DNA from 2 places in the Leptolyngbya sp. NIES-2104 genome. Region 1 is predicted to be linked to the other one. Evidence: predicted binding sites of a transcription regulator. Region 1 holds the regulator's gene; the other holds the start of a gene.
The links. Region 1 encodes NtcA, which controls nitrogen genes in cyanobacteria. Its sites were predicted from a motif close to TTTGTANNNNNNNNTACAAA; they were not measured.
Positions count from the first base shown of each region.

Region 2: a site for NtcA is predicted at 3,343-3,362, ahead of rpoD (RNA polymerase sigma factor RpoD). Genes of this name have one in related genera too.

Region 1 covers NZ_BBWW01000001.1:2,284,417-2,293,035, reverse strand. The annotation lists gene NIES2104_RS10560 (YdeI family protein) at 109-699, opposite strand; gene ntcA (global nitrogen regulator NtcA) at 1,023-1,694, shown strand; gene NIES2104_RS10550 (DUF3084 domain-containing protein) at 1,812-3,206, shown strand; gene NIES2104_RS10545 (pre-16S rRNA-processing nuclease YqgF) at 3,235-3,648, shown strand; gene NIES2104_RS10540 (sigma 54-interacting transcriptional regulator) at 3,722-6,247, shown strand; gene NIES2104_RS10535 (hypothetical protein) at 6,427-7,038, shown strand; gene NIES2104_RS10530 (fasciclin domain-containing protein) at 7,128-8,105, shown strand; gene NIES2104_RS10525 (pentapeptide repeat-containing protein) at 8,235-8,619, opposite strand, start outside.
Region 2 covers NZ_BBWW01000001.1:446,464-455,082, forward strand. The annotation lists gene NIES2104_RS02175 (YggS family pyridoxal phosphate-dependent enzyme) at 292-954, opposite strand; gene pipX (transcriptional coactivator PipX) at 951-1,220, opposite strand; gene NIES2104_RS02185 (dihydrofolate reductase) at 1,420-1,896, shown strand; gene rpoD (RNA polymerase sigma factor RpoD) at 1,961-3,079, opposite strand; gene NIES2104_RS02195 (two-component system response regulator) at 3,902-4,291, opposite strand; gene queC (7-cyano-7-deazaguanine synthase QueC) at 4,858-5,541, opposite strand; gene NIES2104_RS02205 (hypothetical protein) at 5,616-5,993, opposite strand; gene NIES2104_RS02210 (Panacea domain-containing protein) at 5,965-6,552, opposite strand; gene NIES2104_RS02215 (PD-(D/E)XK nuclease family protein) at 6,662-7,342, opposite strand; gene NIES2104_RS02225 (S-layer homology domain-containing protein) at 7,643-8,619, shown strand, end outside.

The DNA of each region.
Region 1 (8,619 bases):
GAGCCAGTTTCAGTCTCTTAGTCCTTTTCAAAGAACTTTCGCCGATTAGCCCGAAATTCTATTTCAGGGCGGGACGTTGCGACAAACAAGAACTTTTCAAACGTCCTCTTAAGGAGTTCGATCGAGGGGCGATCGATTCTGAGCAACAGCGATGATCGTCTTTTCGATTCGGTTCTGTCGTGTCTCAGATCGTTTCGCGCTCTCGATCCAATAGAGAATCACTTTCTTTGTCGAGTTGCTGAACGCCTCGAAATTTTGTTGTACGATCGCATTTTTTCCCAACGCTTCGATCAAATCTGGCGGTAAGATTAGCGCCTCGATCGCATCTAAAGAAGTCCAAGATCCATCGAGTTTTGCCGCTTCAATTTTTTTACTCCCCGCTTCGGTCATTAAGCCCTGTTCGATTAATTCGTCGATGTATTGCTTGTTCAATTTTGACCAAACACTTTTGGGTTTTCGAGGTGTAAAAATCTGCATATAGCGATCGTCATCGAGCGATTTCGCCTTACTGTCGATCCAGCCAAAACAAAGCGCTTCCTTTACAGCTTCAGGATATCGGACGCTCGGCTTACTGCTTTTCACTTTGTAGTAAATTAGCCAAATTCCGATCGCAGTTTCATGATTTTGTTGCAGCCAATTTCGCCAAGTGGCGCGGTCGATCACTTCTATTTTTTCTAGCTGGTCTTCAAATCTGGGCATGGTTGAAAATGCTGACTTTCTTACTTAGGAGAATTAACAATTCCTTAAGGGTTGCGTCTACATCCTGGTGGCTTTCACGGTATGATGTGTGGAAATTATTGCAGTTCTCAAAAAGAAGACCTCAATATTACTGAAAATAGCGCACCTGAACTCAGAAAATTTACGGAGATTTTCAAAATCAGAGCAAAAATGTAGCGCAGTGTACAAAAACCATTTGAGGACTCAGTTTTAGTGGTCTAAAGTCATCGATTGTTCACAAAGTGCACATCGCGTTACTGACTCGGTAAACTGCTCCAGTTTCACTCGATACGATAAGGAAAGAAATGGTAGTGACCAAGGATAGACCGCTCGCAACAATGTTTCGTCAGATCGGGGGAGGTGCGTATCCTCCTGTTATTGAGACGTTTGAACGCGGTAAGACAATCTTTTTTCCGGGTGATCCAGCGGAACGAGTCTATTTTCTCGTTAAGGGTGCGGTCAAACTCTCACGGGTCTACGAAGCAGGCGAAGAAATTACAGTAGCGCTGTTAAGAGAAAATAGCGTGTTCGGGGTGTTATCGCTGATTACCGGACAGCGTGCCGATCGCTTTTATCACGCGGTCGCATTTACCCCGGTTGAATTGCTTTCAGTGCCGATCGAACAAGTCGAAAAAGCTCTGAAAGAAAACCCAGAACTTTCGATGTTAATGCTCAAAGGCTTATCATCGCGGATTCTTCAGACCGAGATGATGATTGAAACCTTGGCACACCGAGACATGGGATCACGCCTGGTGAGTTTTCTTTTGATTCTGTGTCGTGATTTTGGTGTGCCGACGCAAGAAGGAATCATGATCGATTTGAAACTGTCGCATCAAGCGATCGCAGAAGCGATCGGATCAACTCGTGTAACGGTTACTCGATTATTGGGTGATTTGCGGCAAGACAAAATGATTTCGATTCACAAGAAAAAGATCACCGTTCACAATCCTGTAACGCTGAGTCAACAATTCACCTAATTCGCTTAAAATTCTTTCCTGAAGGACGCGCCCGAAGTTTAGAGGGAACAGGCATAATGAAAGGCGGGTCTAGAATTGCCTCAGACCGTTTTGGGTGGGGGATGACTTGGGAGTAGTATGTCCGATGTCGGGCTGATTTTAATTCTGGTGGTGCTGGTGTTGGGGGGAGCGATCGCGACAATTGGCGATCGTTTAGGAACCCGTGTGGGAAAAGCCCGCCTCAGTTTGTTCAATCTCCGCCCTAAGCAAACCGCTGTCGTCGTCACGATCTTAACCGGAACGCTAATTTCTGCTTCGACGCTGGGCGTGTTGCTGCTGGCGAGTAAGACCTTCCGGGAAATGCTGCTGAACTTCGGACGGATTCAGTCGGAATTGCGCGATCGAGGACGCGATTTAGAAAAAGTGTCGGCTGATTTGAAAGCGACTGATGCCCAGAAAGCTCAGGTCGAGAAGCAACTGACAGAAGCGCGATCGGAACGTGCTCAAGTCGAAGAACAGCTCAAACGAATTAATGCCAATTTGCAGACCTCGATTGATCGGCAACGGGAAACCAATGCTCAACTGCGAACGACGGAAGCTCAGCGCGATGCAACTCGTCGTCAATTAGAGACGGTTTCGGGTCAAGCTGAGAAGCTGCGGACTGAAATCGCTCAACTGCAATCCGAACAAGACAAATTGATTGAACAGCGCGATCAGGTGAAGACCCAGATTGCAGCGCGAGATGAAGAAATTGCAGAGCGGACACGAGTGATCGAACAGCGCGATCGCGAAATTAGTGAACGCGATCGCGTGATTGCAGAACGTGGAGAAAATCTGAAACGATTGGAATCACAACGTGCCGCGCTGACTGAGGCGCTCCAGCAATTCGGGCGAGATGTGCAACTGGTTCGGAGCGGTGATTTAGCGATCTATCGCACACAAGTCTTATCTTCTGCGGTTGTGCGTGTGGTCGAACCCGGAGGCGCAAGAGCAGCGGTTGATCAACTGTTACAGTATGCGAATCGGGCGGCAATTCAATCGCTACAACCGGGGCGAAATGATCAAGTTGTCCAAATTCCGATCGCAGAAGTGGAAGGCTTGATTCGGCAGATTAGTGACGGTCAGGATTATCTGGTTCGTGTGCAAGCCCGCGCCAACTATGTGAAGGGCGAAAATAGCGCGGTGTTTGTTTATGTCAATGCGGTTCCGAATCGGGTGGTATTTCTCGAAGGAGATACGATCGCATCGCAAACGATTGATCCGTCGAAACTCTCGTCTCAGGACTTTCAGAAATCGATTCAGGACTTGTTCGCGGCTTCTAATTCCCGCGCTCGTGTCGCTGGGGTTTTAAACGACAACATCGAAATCGAGAAGCTGTTAACGCTTGGACCTTTTATTGAACAGTTGCGACGTTATCCGACTGCGATCGAGATTAGGGCGGTCGCATCACAAGTGACTTACACAGCAGGACCTCTAAAAATAGAATTAGTGGCGGTGCAGAACGGGCAAGTGATTTTAAGAGCATCCAGTTAACGAACTTTTTTGAGAGTAGAGGCGCATCATGGCGGAACAGCCAGTGATTTTGGGATTTGATCCAGGGCGGCAAAAGTGCGGTTTAGCGGTGATGGGGGTCGATCGAAGACTTTACTACCATGAAGTGATCAGTGCAGAGGGAGCGATTCCGACGATCGAATCCTTGCGCGATCGCTTTCCAGTTTCGCTATTAGTGATGGGCGATCAGACTTCTTCAAAAGAATGGAAACGGCGACTAGCTGAGGAATTAACCGATTTGCGTGTGGTAACGGTCGATGAGCGCAATAGTTCATTAGAGGCACGCGATCGTTTTTGGCAAATGTATCCTCCAAAGGGGTTCAGCCGTTTGATTCCTGAAGGAATGCGATCGCCCCCCAGACCGATCGATGATATTGTGGCGATTTTGTTAATTGAGCGATATCTAGAACGCTTGGTGAGTTAAGTTTATCGATCAATCTGTCCTATCTAGAGCGGTGTTAGTTCTAGGATAGAGTTCGCGCATTCAGAGGCGAACCATGAACGTTTTAGAGCGGGTGGAATGGTTGCGGCAACAGACAGCATTTTCAGGCTTGTCACCGATCGCATTAACCGCGATCGCGCAACAGATTCAAGAACAATCAACTCAAGCCAATCGGCGCATCGGACTCGAAGACACCCAGCCTGAAGCGCTCTACATTCTGCATGAGGGTCATTTAGAGAGCTATCGCACCAGTAAAACCACGATCGCAAACGTGACGAGCTTAATTCCGGGTGCGATCGTTTATCTCAAAGAACTTTTGCTAGACCGGGTGGCAGAAGAAACGACGAATACACTGAATGATTGTGTGATTTGGACGATTCCAAGGACTGAATTTTTAGCGATCGCGCAACAGTTCCCAGAAATTGCTCAGAGCGTGTCTCAACAGCTTGCCGCCCAATTAGAGCAAGTGGCTTCTGAACTCGCGTATGAGCGAGAAAGACAGATTGCACTGCGATCGTATCTCGTGCCAAAAGTGAAGCGCGGCATTGTTGGAACCAGCCGTTATGCGGTTCGATTGCGCCAAGACATTAAAAAGGCATCGAGCGATCGCGGTTCTGTGCTGATTTTTGGAGAACCCGGACTAGAAAAAGATAACACCGGAGCATTGATTCACTTTGGATCACGCGATCGCAAAGAGCCATTGATCAAAGTGAATTGCAACACCTTACAACCTGTGGAGCTATTTGGACGTTCTGATAAGCCTGGATTGCTCGATTGGGTAGGTCGAGGCACATTGATGCTGAACAATCTCGAAGACATTTCACCAGAGTTTGAAGAAAAGTTAGTTCAGCTTTTAACCACGGGAAAATTTACCCCGATCGCTCGTGAAGGAGAACCACAGCCAGAAGCTCGATCGTATCAAGCTCGAATTCTGATGACTTCTGAGAAGATTCTGCCGCGATTAGAGAAATGCAAGCTCGTGGATCATGTGATCAAAGTGCCACCTTTGCGCGTGAGAAAGTCAGATATTGCAATGCAGGCAGAATACTATCTCAGTTTGATTGCTCGATCGCGAGGCATTGCAAAACCGAAAATTACCCCTGAAGCAATGCGACGACTTCAAGGCTATGACTTTCCAGGAAATCATGTTGAACTTGAAAATTTACTCGATCGAGCGATTCGACAAGCAGAATGCTCGGAACTGACCGAAGAAGTATTTTGGTCAACAGGCGATAAAAATCGTCGATTCCGGGTGAATTTGCTCAATGCTTATCCGAAGTTACGACAGTTTCTCAGAAGCCCTTGGTGGACGGATCGGATTAACTATGGTTTCACGTTAGGCGTGTTTGCAGTCGTTGTAACAGTGTTAATGGTTGCACCTCAAACTCGCGATCGTAACGTTGCACTAAATCTATTTTGGGCTTGGTGGTGGATGCTGATTTTGATCTCATTCCCCTTTGTCGGGCGGCTTTGGTGTTCGATTTGCCCATTCATGATTTACGGCGAGTTAGCACAGAAGATTTCACTCTGGCTCTATCCACGAAAGTTACAACCTTGGGCGAGACAATCAGCGGACAAATGGGGCGGATGGTTCCTATTTGGAATGTTCACACTGATTTTGCTGTGGGAAGAACTCTGGAACTTAGAAAATACAGCTTATCTATCCGGTTGCTTATTGTTGTTGATCACTGCTGGAGCGGTAATCTTTTCAGTGTTGTTTGAACGGCGATTTTGGTGTCGCTATCTTTGTCCGATCGGGGGAATGAATGGCTTATTCGCAAAGCTATCAATGATTGAACTCCGGGCACAGCAAGGAATCTGTTCGGCATCTTGCACCACGTATCAATGCTACAAAGGCGGACCCCAAAAAGGGGAAGGTATGGAAACGGGAGGCTGTCCGATCTATTCTCATCCCGCACAGCTTCAAGATAATCGCGATTGTGTGTTGTGTATGACTTGTCTCAAAGCTTGTCCGCATCGATCGGTTGAACTTAACCTACGCCCGCCTGGAATTGAACTTTGGACAACACACCATCCGAGCTATGCGGAAATCTGCTTATTGTTTCTCCTGTTTGGAGCCGTAGTTTTACATCGATTACCAGAGATTGAACAGGTACTAGGTATCAATTTGCACCTCGATCGATTTCTCAATCACACGATCGTTTCCGTCTTGGCACTGATGCTACCCGGAACTGTCGCATTGTTCTTTCACCAGATTTTGCGATTGTTCAATTCGCGATCGCGCTCTTTCCTCGAACTTGCCTATGGCTATCTTCCGCTTGTTCTAGGTGTCAATCTCGCGCACTATCTCCATCTCGGTTTAACCGAAGCAGGACGAATTCTACCCGTAACGGTCGCAACCTTCGGCGGCAGTGCGGAACTGATGGCAACTTTGCCGATCGCAGTCGCTCATCCCGCCGTGATTGAATTTTTGCAAGCTTCTACGATCGCTTTAACGTTCTGGCTAAGTGTGTTTCTCACTCAAAAAATTGCTCGTCAACCGATTCAGAATCTACTACCGCAGCATTTAGCAATGGTCGTTCTCGGCTCAGTGCTATGGAAATTAATTATTTTTCCCTAGAAACATCTGAAAAGCTTTGGGATGCTAGAAGGGTAGACTACAGGTGCAGGCTCTTTCTTTAGATAGGTTGCAACGATCGAGCAATCGGTCAATATTAGCCAAATAAAGAATTTTTCTGTACAATTCTTAGCCATCCATTGATGCGATCCGCATCGTTCCTGGGCAATCGGACAATACCCATGCAAAACATGAGCGCGACACGATCGAATACACGATCGACACCCCGAAAACCGAGTGCAAAACTAACCGCTTTTCATCTCTTACTCCACATTGCAAAACGTCATCCTTTCTTCTGTCTCTTCGCAGTTTGGGGTTCTTTTCTCTTCTTCGGTTGGTTAGCTGTTTCGGGTCTAACCTACACAAACCCAGCCCCGCTAGAAGTCGCACAATCTCCCAAACCTGAAGCTCAAGCGGCTCCCTTCCAACTGAGCAAACCAGTTAACACGTTTGGACTCGTAATGCTGGTCACGGCAAGCTGTGCTGTCACCTCAGTTCTCTTAGCAAAACAATTGCGCCCGGTGAAACCTGCATCGCGTCGGGTTGTCAGACGGCAAGCTGCGCCAACTCGTGAAACAGTGCGATCGCGTCAACCCGTTCAATCACCTCGTCCCCCGATTGCGCAACAAGCTCGATCAATTGCCAACGCGACACCCCGACCCGAAGTGATTTTGCCCCCTGCGCTATCTCGTCCCGTTGTCACCGTTCTACCTGCCGAAGACGATACCCCGATCGAAATAGACGATTTTACTCTGGCGGACATGCTCGACATTCGGCAACGAGTTCAGCGATAAAACACTTCTTTGGGATTATTTCACCGGGGTGAGGAAGTTCGAGTTCGTAACTTATACGCTAGATGGCGAAGTGTTTACAGTAAGTAACAATGAAAACATCACTGAAGCGTTTAACAACTGGACTTTCTGCACTTGGATTGAGCTTGAGTCTGGCTCTGCCCTCGGTTGCACAAAGTCAATCCACCCCCAACGCTGAAACCACACCCGCAAACACGCCGGAAACTCCCGCTCCTGGCAACCGCGATACTGGTGTGCCTCCGATCGGCGGTCAGTCTGGTGAAAACACCCCTGGAACGATTACTTCACCTGAAAACTCCAACAACAATGGCGGTACGACGACCAATCCAGGTGTTCCCAACAATCAAAGCGTTCCGGGAACTGTCTCCCCCGCAAACCGCCCCGAAAACAACAATCTTCCGGGAAGCGGCACTACGCCTAGCAATTCACCCAACAATGGCGGTACGATCAATCCAGGTGTTCCCAACAATCAAAGCGTTCCGGGAACTGTCTCCCCCGCAAACCGCCCCGAAAACAACAATCTTCCGGGAAGCAGCAGCACCACGACTACACCTCCGGTTTCGGTAGCGGGTTCTGAGGGTCAAACGCTCGATCAAATCGTTCGCACTAGCCCTTCGTTTGAATTGTTCAATGCGCTCTTGCGGGTAGCAGAGTCGAACGGTTCATTCACGGCGCTTGCGGGTAGCGGCGACTTCACCGTCTTTGCTCCGACCGATGAAGCGTTAGCAGCAGTGCCTCCTGCAACTTTCAAGGCATTGGTGCAGCCGGAAAACCGTGCGTTGCTGGTGCAAGTGTTGGAAAATCACATCGTCCGCGGTAAAGTGACCTCGGCAGATTTGGCATCGAAGCAAGTTCAGTCGCTGGGTGGTAACCCGCTCTCCGCTCAAGGTGGCGCAGGTTCGCTGAGCGTGGGGAATGCTCAAGTCGTGGGTGCAGATATTCAAGCGGAAAACGGAATTATCCATGCGGTGAATGGAGTCATTCTTCCGGCAGAATTGCAGTCGAAATTGACGAGCCTGGCACCGCAGGCAGGTATGATGACCCCGTAATGGGACACGGGTTGACCTGATAATGAATGTGGCGTTAACCCGATGACGTAGGGACGCGATTAGGAGCTTTGCTGCACCTTCGGTGTTCGCGTCTCTACCCAACGATCGCGGTGGCACCAAAATTCTTCGTCACCGCGTTAAAAACAATTGCAATAATCCGCCAACCACGTTGATCAGGGTTTGCCCAAATCCGCCGCCCCTCAATCGTGCATCTGGCGGATTTTTTAACGTCTGGGCTAATGTGCCCGCAGATTTGGCATTGTCCTTATCGCCTTGCTGCTCGAATAATGCCGCTGCCCGCTCAGAATCCTGAATTGCGCCTTTTTGATCGCCCAATTCCAACCGCGCCATCGCTCGACCAATGAAGGCAGGAGCCGAATCAGGTTTGCGAACTAAGACTTGATTGAAATTCGCGATCGCTTGTTCATACTGCCGCCGTTTCCCCGCTTCCATCGCCATTTGGTAAAACATCTCAGCGTTTCCGGCAGTTGTGGGAAGCCCGATCGCGCCTTGA
Region 2 (8,619 bases), 1.8 Mb from region 1:
TTCTAGCCGCTGGAAAATGTTGCGATCGCTCGATAATTTTCCGAGTCACAGGCAATTTTGGCAGTGAAGAAACAATCGCAATTTAATAGAATTCCGGCGTACATTTCTTGCGATAGAATGCGGGGACGACCGGGGATAAAAGTAATCTCTCTCGTCTTAAGTTTCAGCATTCAGCGCGATACTTAAGTAACGATTTTTACAAGCCAAAGAGACAAAGACGCGACTAAAAATCGACCGCGTTTCGCACTGGAGTATCTACACTACCACTATTTTCTAAACCTGCCGCAATTTTTAAGATCTTGCACCAAAGAGAACGCGCCCCGGTCGAATCATCGTTGCGCCTGCTTGAATCGCGATCGCGTAATCATCGGACATTCCCATCGACATCTGATCCACCAGAAGACAGCTCTGCGATCGAATCTTTTCGCCTAATTCTTTTGCCTGCTGGAAGAGTTCTAACGTTTCCGCAGATTCAAGATCGATCGGTGGAATAACCATCAATCCACGAATCTGCAAATTGTTCAAACGTTCAAGCTGCGGGATTGCCTCCCAAAGTTCTGAGACTGAGAATCCTGCCTTATTTGGATCAGTTCGGAGCTTGACTTGCAGACAAATTTGCGGTTTGCGACTTCTTTCGCCTGCCAATCGATCGAGTCGTTGCGCCAGCTTCAAACTATCGACTGACTGAATCCAATCAAAAAGCTCGATCGCTCTTTGCGCTTTATTACTCTGCAAATGCCCGATGAAATGCCACGTCACATCGGTTAAATCCTGCAATTCTGCCCGTTTTGTTTCTGCTTCCTGAATGCGATTCTCACCAAAATCGCGAATCCCAGCCGCATAAGCCGCTCTCATCGCTTCGACTGAAACCGTTTTTGTCACCGCAATAATTCGGACAGTCGAGGGAATCTTGGCGCAGAACTGAGCAATATGGTCTTGAAGCGTGACGATCATTGGAATGTGTTTTGGTGGACTTTCTGAAGTTGATCGTACTCCTTGTACATTCCCGATCGACGCAACATTCTCATCCGATTTTCGACTAGAACCTTGGCATCAGTTCGCCCGATCGGTTCAAATTCCAAACCGTCAGCGCCCTGAAATACGACAAAAAATAACCGTTGCGCGTAGAGTGTACTGAATAATTCTCGATTTTCTTCAACCAAACACACCCGAAACAGTAACCCAAATGTAGGGTGGTTCAAATAATTCTCAGTATCCATTTACCATCCATCAGGAAGAGAGTAAGCGCACGATTCAGGATAATTCAATATCAATAGGATTTTACAAATTGTAATCATCAACGGTATCACGATGTCCGTCTTTGTAGTGAATTGTGTCAATTCTATCTAGGGAAATTTTGCAACTGCGAGGGTGGCAGAATCTAGAGTTGCTGAACTTGCCAAATTTCAATGAAGAGCGATGTCTGAAATCATCTTAATTGCTGCGATCGCACAAACAAACGGTGTGATCGGCGATCGAGGCAAATTACCATGGTCAATTCCGGAGGATCTCAAACGCTTTCGGCAACTGACGCTGAATCATACTGTCATTATGGGGCGCAAAACGTGGGAGTTTGATTTACAAAAACGCCCGCTAAATCAGAGGACGAACGTTATCGTTTCCTCACAATCACTCACGTCTAATCTGCCGAATGTGGAATTTGTGCGATCGCTGTCCGAAGCCTTCGATCGTTCTGATGAAAAATTGTTCGTAATGGGTGGCGCTTCGATTTACCGTCAGGCGTTGGAATTTGTCGATCGAATGGAATTAACGATCGTCGAAGGCGATTACAACGGCGATGTATATTTTCTGGAATGGCGCGATCGTCTAGATGAATTCCAATTGGTTCGATCGGAACAACGAAATGGATATCGATTTGAAACGTATTGTCGTTGATTGCGCCACAAAAAACCCGATCGTGATGATGCGATCGGGTTAAATAATCAGAAATAATTCAATCCTAACGAATGTATTCTTTCAGAACACTATTGCGATTCGGGTGGCGCAGTTTCCGTAGTGCCTTCGCCTCGATTTGACGAATCCGCTCACGAGTCACATTGAAGATTTGTCCGATCTCTTCGAGGGTCTTCATCCGACCATCATCCAAACCGTAGCGCAACCGCAACACATCTTTTTCACGAGGGCTGAGCGTTGCTAAAACACCTTCAAGGTCTTCCCGCAGAAGATTCTTAGAAACTTGATCTTCTGGCGTTTCACCATCAGATTCGATAAAGTCACCCAAGCGAGAATCTTCTTCTTTCCCGATCGGCGTTTCCAACGAAATTGGCAACTGAGCAGACTTCGCAATAAAACGAAGCTTCTCGATCGTCATTTCCATCCGAGTTGCAATCTCTTCTTCAGTCGGCTTGCGTCCCATTTCTTGAGACAACAGTTTCGTTGTCTTCTTGATGCGGGAAATGGTTTCATACAAGTGAACCGGAAGGCGAATCGTTCTCGATTGGTCCGCGATCGCTCTGGTGATCGCCTGACGAATCCACCAGGTTGCATAAGTTGAGAACTTGTAGCCTTTTTCGTGGTCGAACTTTTCAGCCGCCCGAATCAGACCCAAGCTACCTTCTTGGATCAAATCTTGGAAGGACAGACCGCGATTCATGTATTTTTTCGCGATCGACACCACCAATCGCAGGTTCGACTGCACCATTTTGTCTTTTGCCCGCCGCCCTAAATGCAAACGGTGACGGAACTGCGTTAGAGGCATCTTCACCTCATTTGCCCAATCTGCGTCTGTAGGTTCGCGATCGAGCTTGTCCGCTAACTTGAACCGAATCCGTTCTAGCTCCAGCAAGTCTGCAATTTTTCGTGCAAGTTCGATTTCTTCATCTGCACGAAGCAGACGAATTCGACCAATTTCTTGCAGGTACAACCGAATCGAGTCTTCGGTGTAGTGCTTCTTCTTCGCTTGAGTCCGGCGACGAGTTGCACGCCCCTTACCGGGTTTCCCCTCTTCGTCATCCTCCGCTGGATCGTCTGAGTCGTCCAGGTCGTCGAGTTCTAGCTCAACTTCTAGAGCTTCTGAAGGGTCGAATTCTTCAACAAGTAAGTCTTTGGCTTGGGTCATGCCGCGTTCCTCATGCTCCTTAAGTAATGAAGTAAAATGTCCCAGCACTGAAAACAGATGTTGGTCGCTGCGATGCAGTCTGGCTGATTCAGGAGATTGGACTACGAACATTGACAGGCTCGCACTCCTCCACTGGATTCAGCAGAGCGATCGTGAAAATGATCATTTCAAATTAGCGGCTGCCCCAACGTTCCGGGGAAATACGGTTGGCAGATGCTGAATTTCTGAGATCATTATTTCTAAATGATTGGAATGTCTCCCCGATTGTAGCCTTTCTCACAAAAGTTGCACCCTTTTTCTGATTTCTTTATGGAATCAATTAGGGCAAATCTACTGTAACTAGCATTCACGTTGCCATTCCGATGTGCGCTATCTGTGTGATCGCGCAGCTATCCAGTTTGTACAGTGATTTGATTTAGTCAGGGGACGATTGTGAGCAATCAAGACCTTCAATCTGATTCAAATCTATCGCAAAATTCTGGTGTGATCCACGCTTGTTTCTCTCTGCCACCCCCAAAAGTGATAGATATTTTCGTCGTTCTGTTGATAACGGTAGCCCAAATTTGTGGATGTGACGCAAACTGCTGATTAGCTTCGTTAATAAGATGCGAGTTCGCAAATCAGCCTCAAATTGCAATGAACACAGCACATTCGACTGCATTTCTCCACCTTAACCCAACGATAAACATCAATTATTAAGCGTTGGAAACTGCAAAACTAAGCGCTCGAAACAATCAGCTCTACTTATTACACTTAACAAGGAATTAAGAAACTCTGTCTTCTGGTAGATGCTGGAAATTGTCAGGAGTTTTTAACGAAATTTTAAGTTTGCTGGCAGTATTGACGCGCTGAGGCAGAGTGAATTAAAGAAAATAGAACATCTGGACTCAGCGGCTTGACTAGAAAGCCATCGACATCGGGATGCTGGTCTTGATGTAGCCAGCTTGGAGAATCTGTTTCGGTGACAATGACCAAAGTCATGCGATCGGCATTTGCGATCGTTCTGAGTTTGTGAATCGTTGCTTCAGAGCGAAGATGTTCTTGCAGAATGACGAGACACGGCGGGTTCTGGCTGACGCGATCGAGGGCTTGGTCAGCGGTATCCACGATCTCTACGTCGAATGCAATTTGCTGGAGTAAGGATTCCAACCCCTGCAATTCTTCGATTTGTGGAGCTAAAAGTAGGATGTAAGTGGACGGCGGAAAGACCATGACGAAAGTACCAATCTGAGTCTTAATATAGCGACTGTCCAATTCGTATTTTCGATGATCAAATTCGCTGAAATTCTCTTGATGCTTAGGTTTTCATCTTTAATTGCTGGTTTTTATGCTTCGGTATTTCTTAGCTTTTAAGCTTTTAGAAATACTTCTCGTAAACTTTTTCAGTTAAATCTTCAAGTTCCTTTGAAATAGTGCGCTGAGTGGAACGATATAGCGCGATCGTACTTCAGCAATCGATCGCAATTCGTCGCACGACACAAGGATTTGCCTTGTATTGGTGAACCTGAATACCTTCTTAATCAATCAATGATCGAGTTGTCGAAAAGCAATGCTTAATTACTGTAATTTAGGAAAAAATGCGGCTTTTTGCACGAAATCTCAACTCAAAATCAGGCAAATGACTACTGATTTCTTTTAGATTTCACCACGATTTTATTTAGTCATGAATATAGAACTCTTTTTGTTTAGATTTAAGCTTTTGTTCAATGTGTTGAAGCAACTCTTAAGCTGTTTCTAAATTTATCAAATCAGGCGAACAGACAGTTTTTTGAACACTTCTAATAAAACTCTCGTCCTTGGGGTGTAGCAAGTTCTGGATGTCCCGCCTCAATCAGAGCTTGATCGCGAATTCGACAAGAATCACATACCCCGCAAGGCTCTTTCCCGCCCTGATAGCATGACCAAGTTTTGTCGATCGGCACTGAGAGCGCGATCGCTCTTTTCACAATGTCAGTTTTAGAATCCATCACCAGCGGCGCGACTAACTTTGGTGCTTTCCCCTCTAATCCTGCTTTAGAAGACAACTGCGCCAAGGTTTGGAACGCAGCAAGATACTCTGGGCGGCAATCCGGGTAGCCCGAATAATCGACCGCATTGATTCCTAAATAGATGGCTTCTGCCGATCGCGCTTCTGCAAGAGAAAGCGCGATCGCAATAAACACAGTATTCCGCCCAGGCACATAAGTAATAGGAATCACATTAGCCTGAATCCCCTCGGTCGGAACCTCGATCGCTTGATCCGTCAACGCCGATCCGCCCCATAGCGCCAAATTCACATCAATGACGAAATGCTGCGAGAGATTGAAATGCTTTGCCAAAATTTGAGCGGCTTCGAGTTCTCGATCGTGCCGTTGACCATAGCGAAAGGAAAGTGCGATCACTTCATATCCATCAGAAATTGCTTGGGCGGTTGTGGTTGCAGAATCCAAACCACCAGAAAGAAGTACGATCGCTTTTGGCATAACAGCATCAATCCAGATAACACGACAATTACCGTACTGATTCTAGATGGGGAATAAGCAACTTTAGTCAGCCGCTAAAAATCTAGAATTTCACGAATTGTGTTTTTTAAGTCTGTGTCAGCAGGACGTTTTGCAAACTGCTCGTGACTGTAGATCCAGACCAAGCGAATTGTATAGGTCGATTCATTCACTAGATACATCAACCGGATTTGCCCTGAAGCACCTTTTGCAATCCGAAGCTCTAGCTTATGAAACGTCCAATCCTCTGGTAGCTGAATCTTACTTGGTAGCGGCTCATTGCGAGAATTGTTTGGGTATTGGTCATCAATCAAATTTTCTAAAGTCTCTGCAACAAGCTCAATCAGGGTATTCTTGTGAACTTTTGCCAACTTCTTGAAAGAACGCTTAAAGTTTTCAGACTCTTCAATCGAGAAGGGAATTGAGCCAGTCACTGACTTCTCCTTTCTGAATGCGCTTTGGAGAATCCGAAGCGATCGCGTCTTTCAAAACTTCGGACAGGACAGCTTGATAAGCGGGATGATCGCGCTCTATCAGATCAAGTTTTTGCTGACCTAGTGCTTTCATGTCTTCCAATGAAATAGGTTCTGTAGAGCTTGCTTGGGCAGGTAATCCTCTACGAGCCTTTTTCCAAGGAAACTCTCCGTAAGTCATATCGCTCAGTCGATAGGCTTGATAACTTCCAAAATAGCCCCAAACTTCTTCTAAAAGCTTCTTTTGTCCGGATGGAAGCCGCGATAAGGACTCTTTGCGAGGAATTGGAAGTTGCTTTGCCTCGAACTCGCAGTAAAGCCGGTATGCAGGAGGACAAACAGGTCCGTACCGCCATGCTTGAATTTCTTCTGAGAACAACGGTTCATCATAAAGCGCTAGGTGCAGACTCTGAGAATAGTACAAAAGCTTTTGTACCTTCATGTTGGTCATCTCAGCTTCAAGACCATCCTCATACGCTCTCATAATGAAATAATTTGCGGCGTTAAGGCAGTCAATCATAAGTCAGTGCACCACCTGAGCTAAACGCTTTCAAATATACGAAATATCGACCTAGCAGTTATTATAAGCGATCGCTTGATATAGTACAATAGTACCTAAATCATCAGTATTATCGAAAATATCCCAATCTTCGCCAGTATTGCTGCACTCGCGCTTCCCACTGCTGCCAATATTCATCGATCGCATTTGGTTCAAACCAGAAAATTTCGGCAGGCGTTTCCGGAATTGCAACGACCAGCAAGGCATGACAAAGGTTCAGGTTATAGTCTCGATATAGCTGGTTCGCTGCTCCACAATACGCCACTAACTGAAGTGGATAATCGTACAAGCGATCGACTGTTTTTTTCGGTCGATCGCTTGTTTTCCACTCACAGATACAAGGAACGCCTTCAAAGCTGGCAACACAATCCACGACTCCGGCATATCCGAGTTCATCGTGAATCACCACGCCTTCGACTAATCGAACTTGCTCGATCGTTTTTAAGACAGGTTCGACGCTTTCCCAGTAAGGACGAATCGACTCTGGACATTCGACTTCCTGACCTTGAAGGTATTTCTGAATATAGCGATGGGTTCCAGTTCCGCGCCGACTGGCGGTTTTAGTAATTTCTGCGGCTTGTTCGACTCCGATACGTTGTTGCCAGTTGAATAAGCGTTCTCGGTCTTCGCGGGGCTTCGTGGCATTGAGAATCGTCGTCACACTGGGAATACGATCGCCGTCCTCACTCATATAAAACTGCTTACCTGCTTCTCGAACCGATTTTGACGCATAGCGGGGCAGTTCAATCACCGTTTCTTTCCTCAAAAATTGTTGTCGATCGTACCTAAAAATCGAAGGATTGATCTGTTCAAATCTTAGGTTTCTCCAACCACTTTGGAAAGTGTCCTAAGTTCAGAAACTTCTTAAGGAACTGCGCGGTCACTGTTGAATATAAAGAGTAGATAACTGAGTGAAAAACCTGCATTTCATCCAAAAGAAAGAGAAGGAAAATCTCGATTTCTCTCGCAAGATGTAGGAACTTTTTACCCCACTCAATCATCTACTTAATTAACAGAAAGAAACACTCTCTCGCTTGGGAAACAGCTACCTATGTATAGCACGGTAAAATCTGGTTTGGCTCTGACTTTGGCACTCGGTACGATCGCAGGTGCAGCGGCTCCGATGGTAATGGTCGCACCTGCTTCGGCTCAATCTACTTTCTCTGATGTTGCCTCGAACAACTTCGCTGCTCCGTTCATTCAAGAACTCGCTTCACGTAACATTATTGCTGGATTTCCTGATGGCACATTTCGCCCAAACGATCCGGTAACTCGCGCCCAATTTGCTGCAATTCTGCTCAAAGCATTTCCAAATGCTCAGCGCGTTAATACTCCGATTAATTTCTCAGATGTCCCTAGCAATTATTGGGGATTTCAAGCGATTCAAAATGCTTACGCGACTGGATTCCTCGCTGGATTTCCTGGCGGAACATTTCGCCCGAATGACAACATTCCTCGCGCTCAAGCATTAGTTTCTCTGTCGAATGGTTTGAGATACACCGCTTCTCAACCTGCGGACACCGTACTTCAGGTTTACTCTGATGCTGCCAGCATTCCGAACTTTGCTCGGAACAGTATCGCTGCTGCAACCGAACGCCGGATCGTCGTGAACTACCCGGATGTTCAAACGCTCAATCCGAACCAGGTCGCAACTCGTGCGGATGTCGCTGCGTTTGTCTATCAATCCCTGGTCAGCACTGGACAAGTTGCCGCGATTCAATCGCCATTCATCGTCGGTCAGGCTCCAACCCAACCGCAAGCGATTAACATTCCGGCAGGAACCGCGATTCCACTTCGGTACGATCGAGCCGACCGAATCCTCCTTGCGAAGAACGAACCGCAACCCACTCCTATCACATTGACGGTTGCTCAAAACATCGTGACTTCTGACGGTACGGTTCTGATTCCTGCTGGCGCTCAAGTTGCCGGTCAGTTGACCGTAGCTCAAGGCGCAGCACAGTTCACCGCTTCTCAGTTGGTCTTGGCAAACGGTCAGCAAGTCGCGATCGCGGCAACTTCTGATCCGAT